DNA from 4 places in the Kitasatospora sp. MY 5-36 genome. Region 1 is predicted to be linked to each of the others. Evidence: riboswitches for the same ligand, from Rfam matches in the RefSeq annotation. Region 1 holds a riboswitch; each other region holds the start of a gene.
What was found. A riboswitch is a leader RNA that binds a small molecule or an ion and turns the genes downstream of it on or off. The one in region 1 is predicted to bind cobalamin.
Positions count from the first base shown of each region.

Region 2: linked by a shared signal. The riboswitch ahead of AE652_RS19725 (prenyltransferase/squalene oxidase repeat-containing protein) and the one ahead of AE652_RS02615 (iron ABC transporter permease) in region 1 are both predicted to bind cobalamin.
Region 3: linked by a shared signal. The riboswitch ahead of AE652_RS17280 (ribonucleoside-diphosphate reductase subunit alpha) and the one ahead of AE652_RS02615 (iron ABC transporter permease) in region 1 are both predicted to bind cobalamin.
Region 4: linked by a shared signal. The riboswitch ahead of AE652_RS20295 (CoA-acylating methylmalonate-semialdehyde dehydrogenase) and the one ahead of AE652_RS02615 (iron ABC transporter permease) in region 1 are both predicted to bind cobalamin.

Region 1 covers NZ_LFVW01000030.1:25,270-27,461, reverse strand. Annotated here, with positions in the region: gene AE652_RS02630 (CGNR zinc finger domain-containing protein) at 1-83, shown strand, start outside; gene sodX (nickel-type superoxide dismutase maturation protease) at 91-453, opposite strand; gene sodN (superoxide dismutase, Ni) at 730-1,125, shown strand; cobalamin riboswitch at 1,207-1,332, shown strand; gene AE652_RS02615 (iron ABC transporter permease) at 1,455-2,192, shown strand, end outside.
Region 2 covers NZ_LFVW01000281.1:10,422-12,613, forward strand. Annotated here, with positions in the region: gene AE652_RS19720 (WD40 repeat domain-containing serine/threonine protein kinase) at 1-552, shown strand, start outside; cobalamin riboswitch at 598-674, opposite strand; cobalamin riboswitch at 753-897, shown strand; gene AE652_RS19725 (prenyltransferase/squalene oxidase repeat-containing protein) at 1,004-2,192, shown strand, end outside.
Region 3 covers NZ_LFVW01000237.1:747-2,938, reverse strand. Annotated here, with positions in the region: gene AE652_RS17280 (ribonucleoside-diphosphate reductase subunit alpha) at 1-966, opposite strand, end outside; cobalamin riboswitch at 1,159-1,293, opposite strand; partial or broken gene AE652_RS17275 (glycosyltransferase family 39 protein) at 1,366-2,192, opposite strand, start outside.
Region 4 covers NZ_LFVW01000296.1:4,062-6,253, reverse strand. Annotated here, with positions in the region: gene AE652_RS20300 (alcohol dehydrogenase catalytic domain-containing protein) at 1-807, shown strand, start outside; cobalamin riboswitch at 947-1,138, shown strand; gene AE652_RS20295 (CoA-acylating methylmalonate-semialdehyde dehydrogenase) at 1,348-2,192, shown strand, end outside.

The sequences.
Region 1 (2,192 bases):
CGGACCGCTGCGCGACCCGCGCCAACGTGGCCGCCTACCGGGCCCGCAAGCGCCTGGAGGCGGAGGCGGCGGCCCGGGCGTAGCGGCCCGCTAGACCTCCTCGACCCAGGCGCCGAGCCGGCGGGCCAGGCCCGGCACCCGGGCCAGCCGCGGGGTGAGCAGCAGCCGCTCCAGCCGGCGCCCCGGCGCCAGCCAGACCGGGCTCGGGCGCAGCCGCAGCAGCACCCGGCCGAGCACCAGCTCGTCCGGGACGGCGCCGTAGCTGCGGCTGTCGCTGTCCACCGGGCGGTTGTCGGAGAGCAGCCACCAGCCCGTGGCCCGGCGCTCGGCGGCCCGCTTCACCACCAGCAGGTCCTGCTGGAAGGGGTGCCGGAAGACCACCACCGCGCCGGGCCGGATCGGCGCGCCGTAGCGGACCAGCAGCCGGTCGCCCTCGCGCAGGGTCGGGACCATCGACGGCCCCGCCACGTCGACCAGCCCGAACGGCAGCGCGCCGCCCGGGCCGCGCTCCCCCGCCCCGGCGCCCTCCGCTCGCGTGCTCCGCGCCACGACTCCTCCTCCCGCCCCCGCTCGCGCCCCCAGTCTGCCGTACGGACCGCCGTCCGTCCGATGTCCGGATTGCGCCGGTTCCCGGTCCGTCTTTCGCCCTAGGCCCACCGCCCGATCGCGAAACCGGGAGGGCGGAAGGGTAATCTCGGGCGCGGGAAGACGATCTAAGGAAGGACTCCCATGTTCTCTCGTCTGTTTGCACCGCGCGCCACCGTCCACGCCCACTGCGACCTGCCCTGCGGCGTCTACGACCCCGCGCAGGCCAAGCTGGAGGCCGAGTCGGTCAAGGCCACCCAGGAGAAGTACCAGGCCAACGAGGACCCGCACTTCCGCGCCCGCGCCGTCATCATCAAGGAGCAGCGCGCCGAGGCCGTCAAGCACCACATCTCGGTGCTGTGGAGCGACTACTTCAAGGCCCCGCACTTCGAGAAGTACCCGCAGCTGCACCAGCTGATCAACGACACCCTGAAGGCCGCCTCGGCCGCCAAGGCGTCCACGGACCCGGCCACCGGCCAGGCCCTGCTCGACCTGATCGCCCAGGTCGACAAAATCTTCTGGGAGACCAAGCAGGCCTGAGCCTGACGCGTCGCCACCCGACCGCCCCCGTCCGCACCGCCGGACGGGGGCGGTCGTGCGTTCACGTCCGACCCGGCCCGGTAAGGGTTGCCTGCCCTGAGTGGCTGTTATGCTGCCAGGGCGTCCGAGGGGGAAGTCCGGTGCGAATCCGGCGCTGACCCGCAACGGTGAGCACGGCCCGTACCCGCCCGTACGGCCGCGCCAGCCCGATCGCCCTCGGCCGCCGACCTCCCGACAACTCGCCGCGGACTGCGAGGGGAACGGCGCCCCGGCACGCCCCCGGCCCGCGCCCGCCCCGGCGCGCTCCCGGCCCGAGGCAAGGCGCACCCGTGAACCGCGCACCCGTCAACCGTGCAGTCGGCCCGCCCGCTCGCCGAATACCCGTCGTCCCGCTCGCCGCCGGACTCGCCGCCGCCCTGCTGCTCTCCCTGGTCTGCGGGGTCGCCCTCGGCTCCTCCGGGCTCGGCCTGCCCCGGGTGCTGCGGCTCCTGGGCGCCGGGCTGACGGGCGGCCGGCTGGAGGCGGACGAGGCGGCCGCGTACGCGATCGTCTGGGAGATCCGGCTGCCGCGCACCGTGCTGGCCGCCGTGGTCGGCGCCGGGCTGGCCGCCTGCGGGGTCGCCGTCCAGGCCCTGGTGCGCAACGCGCTGGCGGACCCCTTCGTGCTCGGCATCTCCTCCGGCGCGGCCGTCGGCGCCAACGCCGTGATGCTGTTCGGCGCCTTCGCCTCGCTCGGGGTGTGGGCGATCTCCGCCTCCGCCTTCGGCTCCGCGCTGGCCGCCATGACCCTGGTCTACGTCGCGGCCCGCACCGCGTACGGGCTCACCCCGCTGCGGCTGGTGCTCACCGGCACCGCGCTGTCCTACGGCTTCTCCGCCGCCACCACCCTGATGGTCTTCGCCGCCGACCGCGGCGAGGCCGCCCGGGACGTCATGATGTGGCTGCTCGGCAGCCTCGGCGGCGCCACCTGGGGCAAGGTGCCGATCGCCGCCGTCACCGTGCTGGCCGGGCTCGCCTACCTGGCCTGCACCGCCGGGCGGCTGGACGCGCTCGCGATGGGCGACGAG
Region 2 (2,192 bases), on a different contig from region 1:
GGCCGCTGCGTGCGGGTGCTCACCGGCGACGGCGAGCGGCCGACCACCGCCGCCGCGATGAGCGCGGATGGCACCCGGGCAGCGAGCGTGGCGCTGTTCGGCGAGATCCAGCTGCACGCCCGGCTCGGCGCTCCGCCGCTGGCGCTGAGTCATCCGGCGTGCGGCTGGCTCTCGTTCGACGCAGACGGCCACCGGCTGCTGTCCGGCAGCGCGTACGGCGACCGCTCGCTGCGGCTGTGGGACGCCGGCACCGGGCAATTCCTCCGCGCCTTCGACTTCGAGGTCCTGCCGTGGGACGCCGGTACCGGGCCGGATGAGCTGTCGGTCCTTCACCTCTCCGCCGGCGGCCGGTTCGCCTACACAGGCCACCGGCTCGGCACGGTGCGGATCTGGGACGCCGACACCGGCCGCTGCCTGCGCGAGCTGGAAGGAGGTGGCGGCCAGGTGTGGAGTCTCACCGCCACCGCGGACGACAGCCTGCTGCTCTTCGGCTGTGCGGACGGCTCGGTGCGGGCGTGGGCGCTGGACTGGGAGCTGTCCGCCGGGCAGTGACGATCGGCCGGCCGGGACACCGGCTCAGTTCCGCAGTGGCCGGGCGGGCATTCGGGCTCGGGACGGTACGGTCACCGCCCCACACCGCTGCGCGTCAGCCCCGGGTTCGCACCGGGTTCCCCCGCTCGGCCACCGCGGACGCTACCGCACAGGTCCATCGCCCGACGAGGTGATGTGATCGACCTGACGCCCCGTTGACTCTCCGTCGGTCAGCGTGGTCTGATGAACCGATTTTTTGCCCTCGGCATTCAGGGGAAGCCGGTCCAACTCCGGCGCTGACCCGCAACCGTGGACCCACCTGAGGGTGGGGGAGCCGGAATGCCTGGACCGGGGGTCTGTTCACAGAGCACTTGCGTCGTCGCGGACTACGACGCGGTTTCGACGGCCCCGTGCCCGCGGGCGACCGTCGGCTGCGCCGTCGCCTCGCGTGTCGACCGACCAGGGAGTCGTCGTGAGGGTCAGCAGCAATCGCACACGTCACAGGAACCGGGACCTCGCCTCGCTGGTGGTCGCCGGCACCGTCGCCGTCGCCGCCTGCGGCACGGTCCTGCTCGGGTACCCGGGTACCGCCTCGGCCGACCCGATCGAGCAGTGCACGGCGACGACGGGGGCGATCGTCGCCGTCGACTTCACCCACTGGGGCGGCGGCGTCGTCCGGGGCTGCGACGCCCACCCCACGACGGGCATGAACCTGCTGCACAACGCCGGCTTCACCACGACCGGCACCGAGCACGACGGACCGGCCTTCATCTGCCGGCTCGGGACCGGGACCTTCAACGGCGGCGCCCAGTACCCGACACCGGCCGAGGAGCCGTGCGTCAACACCCCGCAGGCCACCGCGTACTGGTCGTACTGGATTGCCGAACCCGGCCAACAGGCCTGGTCCTACAGCCGGTTCGGGGCCGGCACGCAGAAGCCCAAGCCCGGCGAGGTCGAGGCCTGGGTCTACGGCGGTACGGACGTCGGCGGAACCAGCGGGGCGCCGAACTTCACCCCGGACTCCGTCCGCGCCAGGAACGGCGGCCCCTCGCCCTCCGCCTCCCCGTCGGCGTCGCCCTCGCCCGCGGTGGCCCTGAGCGCGCCCGAGGGGAGGAAACCCGACGCGGCCAGGGGGAGCGCCTACCTCACCGACCCGGCCCGGCTGATCGACGGCCACTACTACGAGGGCTTCCCGGCCTTCGCCGACTTCGGCCTGACCATCGACGGGGCCTACGCCCTCGCCGCGACCGGCACCGACGACGCCGCACTGCGCCGGATCGTCGACTTCCTCGACCAGCAGGGCAAGGACGCGAGCGAGCGCACCGTCAACGACTGGACCGCGATCGGCACCGAGTACGCCGGCGGCGGGTCCATCGGCAAGGAGGCGCTGCTCGCCGAGGCCGTCGGCCGCAACCCGCGGGACTTCGGCGGCCACGACCTGATCGCCGCCCTCGCCGCGCTGGTGTGCGCCAAGGCCGACGCGACCACCGGCTGCGCCGCCCCGGGCAACTACGCCTACGCCACCTCCGTCTTCTCCCAGGCGCTCGCCGTCATGGCCCAGCTCCGGGCCGGGGAGTCCACCAGCGCCGCCCCCGCGATCGCCTACCTGAAGGGCCTCCAGCACCCGGACGGCTCCTGGCCGAGCCTGATCCCCGCCACCG
Region 3 (2,192 bases), on a different contig from region 1:
TTCGCCGGTGTTGTCGCGGAGCTCCAGGAACTCCTCGATGTCGGCGTGCCAGGTCTCCAGGTAGACGCAGGCCGCGCCCTTGCGGCGGCCGCCCTGGTTGACGGCGGCGACCGAGGAGTCGAGGGTGCGCAGGAACGGCACGATGCCGTTGGACTTGCCGTTGGTGCCGCGGATCAGGCTGCCGCGCGAGCGGATGCGCGAGTAGGACAGGCCGATGCCGCCGGCGTGCTTGGACAGGCGGGCGATCTGCGCGTAGCGGTTGTAGATCGAGTCCAGGTTGTCCAGCGGCGAGTCGAGCAGGTAGCAGCTCGACATCTGCGGGTGCCGGGTGCCGGAGTTGAACAGCGTCGGCGAGGAGGTCAGGTACTCCAGGCGGCTCATCAGGCCGTACAGCTCGGCCACCTCGCGCACCGACTGCTCGGAGTCGCCGACCGCCAGGCCGCAGGCGACGCGGAGCAGGAAGTGCTGCGGGGTCTCGATCACCTTGCGGGTGATCGGGTGGCGCAGCAGGTAGCGGGACTGCACGGTGCGCAGGCCGAAGTACTCGAAGCGGTCGTCGCCGGCGGTGTCGATCAGCGCGTCCAGGGCGGCGGCGTGCTTGGCGACGAAGTCCGCGGTGGTGTCGCCGATCAGGCCCTCGGTGTGGCCGACGGCGATCGAGGCGGAGAAGGACACCGAGCCCTGGCTGTTCGCCTCGTCGACGATCTCCAGCGCGAGCAGGCGGGCGGCCAGCTTCGAGTACTGGGGGTCCTCGGCGATCATCGACGCGGCGGCGTCCACGGCCAGCCCGCGCAGCTCGGCGAAGTCCGAGCCGGCGTGGCGGCCGCGCAGCGCGGCGGCGGCGACATGGCCGGGGTCGACCTCGGTGAGGTCGGTGCTGCGGTCGGTGAGCAGCCGCAGCAGCGCGCCCCCGGGGTCGGAGACCGTCGGGTCGGTGAAGGCGGTACCGGAGCCCTGGGCGGGCAGGGTGGCTGAGGCAGCGGTGGTCAAGGCGCTCTCTCCTGGCGGCGATCGGCGGCGGTGCTCGGGGGGCCACCGGGCCGATCTGGGCAGGGGAGCACGGCGCGAACGCAAAAAAGCGTCGCGCGAGGTGACTCCCCGGCCCGCCCGCGAGGCCCGGAGGGGTACTGCTGGTGCCGGCGCGGCCTCTGCGGGAGGGCCGTGGCGCACGCCGTCGGCAGGTACTCGGACTCGCGGGGTGCGGCTGCTGGAGCCGCCCGCTCACCGCTGCGGGGCAGTCCCGGATTCGCACCGGGTTCCCCTGCATCGACAGCAGAAGCGAGCATACATGTTGTGCCGCCGGACTGCGGCGGCACCATATGTTGTGCCTGTCGTGTCGCGGATGTGCGTGGGCCGGGCAGCCGGTCAGTGCTTCAGATAGACCTTGTACGTGCTCGAATCGCCGGTCGGCGACGTGAATTGGGCGACCAGCCGGTAGTGTCCGGCGGCGCCCAGGGCCTCGCTCAGGGCCCGGTCGGTGGCCCTCGGCGCGGTGCTGTCGAGGACGACCATGGTGAACCAGCCGTCCCGGATCGCGGCGACGCTGCCGTCGTCGCCGTGGTGCTCGACGCCGGCCCCGTCGCGGTAGTCGGTGCCGGCGCGCGCGGAGACCCACTGCTCGGGCTTGGAGACGCCGCCGAGGTAGTACTCGGCGAGTCCGTCGACCTCGGTGAGGTAGCGGCCCTGGGGCTCCGTGTGGACCCGCAGGACGGCCAGCAGGCGGCCGGAGTCGGGCCCGTTCTGGTAGCGCAGCGCGGACTGCTCCAGGCCGAGGGCGAGCAGGGCGACCCAGACCAGGATGCCGAGCTGGGGGTGGCGGAAGTGGGCGCCGACCAGCCGGGTCAGGCCGACCCCGGCGAGCGGGGCGGCCAGCAGCATGCCGTAGCCGAGGTGGCGGAACAGCGCGCCGGAGGTGCCGGTCCACAGGTGGGCGGCGGGGACCAGCAGGGCGGTGGCGGTCAGGACGGCCCCGAGCAGGGCGCGCCGGCCCCGGGTGGTGGGGAGGGGCTCCTTCTCCGGCGCGTCGTGCTCGGGCATCTGTTCGCGGCGCGCGTAGGCGATGGTGCCGGCCACCGCGAGGACGGTGAACAGGCCGGCCCACTGGAGCGTGCCGAGCAGGACCGAGCCGGCCGAGCCGGGGGCGTTGCCGCGCGAGGGCGACCACCCGGCGACCTTGCCGAGGGTGCCGTACG
Region 4 (2,192 bases), on a different contig from region 1:
CTCGGCGAGGGCGTGGAGGGCTGGCGGGTCGGCGACCGGGTCGCGGTCGGCTGGTACGGCGGCAGCTGCGGGCACTGCGACGCGTGCCGGGCGGGCGACGGCCTGCACTGCGCGCGGGCCGAGATCCCGGGCGTCGCCTATCCGGGCGGGTTCGCCGACTCCGTCGTCGTCCCGGCCGTGGCCCTGGCGGCGGTCCCGGACGAGCTCACCGCGGTCGAGGCGGCGCCGCTGGCCTGCGCGGGGGTGACGGTCTTCAACGCCCTGCGCCGCTCCGCCGCACGGCCCGGGGACACCGTCGCCATCCTGGGGATCGGCGGACTCGGCCACCTGGGCGTCCAGTTCGCCGAGAAGATGGGCTTCCGCACCGTCGCCATCGCCCGCGGCCAGGAGAAGGGGCCGCTCGCGCTCCGGCTCGGCGCCGCCCACTACATCGACAGCACCGCGGGCGATGTCGCCGAGGCCCTACGGCAGTTGGGGGGTGCGAAGGTGGTCCTGTCCACCGTCACCAACGCGCCCGCCGTGGTGGCGACGATCGACGGGATCACCCGCCGGGGCGAGCTCGTCATGGTCGGACTCCCGGCGGAGCCGCTGGAGCTGAGCGCCCTGCAGTTGATCCAGGGCGACCGGAAGGTCTACGCGCACTCCTCGGGCATCGCGGTCGACACCCAGGACACGCTGCGCTTCGCGGCGCAGACGGGGGTGAGGGCCTGGGTCGAGGAGGTGCCGCTGGAGCGGACCGCGGCGGCGGTGGAGAAGATGGCGGCCAACCGGGCCCGCTTCCGGATGGTCGTCACCACCGGCCGCTGAGCGGCGGTCATCGGAGCCGGCTCTCGGAGTCGGCCCTCGGAGCCGGTCCCTCGGGGCCGGCTCCCGGCGTGTCCGGGCAGGTGGACGGGGGTGAGCGGCACTCCGGTGGCGCGGCGCGGGCGCGTACCCCTGGACTTACTAGGACGTCCAACTATATGGTCGACGGCAGGTCCGCGGTGTCAGGGAAGCCGGTGTGAGTCCGGCACGGTCCCGCCACTGTGACCGGGGAGTCCGTCCTCGCAGATGACGGCCACTGGCAGCCAGCCGGGAAGGCCTGAGGGCGTGCGGTGATCCGGGAGTCAGGATACCGGCCGCGGGTGGTTCGTGTTTTCCACGAGGATGGAGACGACACACATGACTCCGGGCTGCTCCCGTTCCATCGCGCCCGGCTGTCCCGTGCCGACGGCCGCCGGGGCGCCAGCGTCCTGACGTACCGTCACACCGCCGTACGCCCGTGCCGAGGGGCGCGCCACCGTGCGCCCGCCGACCGGCGGCGGCCTCCATTCCTCCTCTCCCCACCCCTGTCGAGAGTAGGAACCGATGGTCCGAGAACTGACCCACTTCATCGCCGGCAAGCCCACCGCCGGCACCTCCGGCCGCTTCGGCGACGTGTACGACCCCAACACCGGCCGGGTGCAGGCCCGGGTGCCCCTGGCGAGCCGCGCCGAGGTCGAGGCGGTGATCGCCGACGCCGAGCAGGCCCAGCCCGCGTGGGCCGCCTGGAACCCGCAGCGGCGGGCCCGCGTCCTGCTGCGCTTCCTCCAACTCGTCGAGCAGGAGAAGGACGAGCTGGCCCGGCTGCTCTCCGCCGAGCACGGCAAGACCGTGGCCGACGCCCACGGCGACATCCAACGCGGCCTGGAGGTCGTGGAGTTCGCCGCCGGCATCCCGCACCTGCTGAAGGGCGAGTTCAGCGACAACGCCGGGACGGGCATCGACGTGTACTCGATGCGCCAGCCGCTCGGCGTGGTCGCGGGCATCACGCCGTTCAACTTCCCGGCGATGATCCCGCTCTGGAAGGCCGCGCCCGCGCTGGCCTGCGGAAACGCCTTCGTGCTCAAGCCCTCGGAGCGCGACCCCTCGGTGCCGCTGCGGCTGGCCGAGCTGTTCCTGGAGGCCGGGCTGCCGCCGGGCGTGCTCAACGTCGTCAACGGCGACAAGGAGGCCGTGGACACCTTGCTGGAGGACCCGCGCGTCCAGGCGCTCGGCTTCGTCGGCTCCACGCCGGTCGCCCAGTACGTGTACGCCACCGCCGCCGCGCACGGGAAGCGGGCGCAGTGCTTCGGCGGGGCCAAGAACCACCTGATCGTGATGCCGGACGCCGACCTCGACCAGGCGGCGGACGCGCTGATCGGCGCCGGGTACGGCTCGGCCGGGGAGCGCTG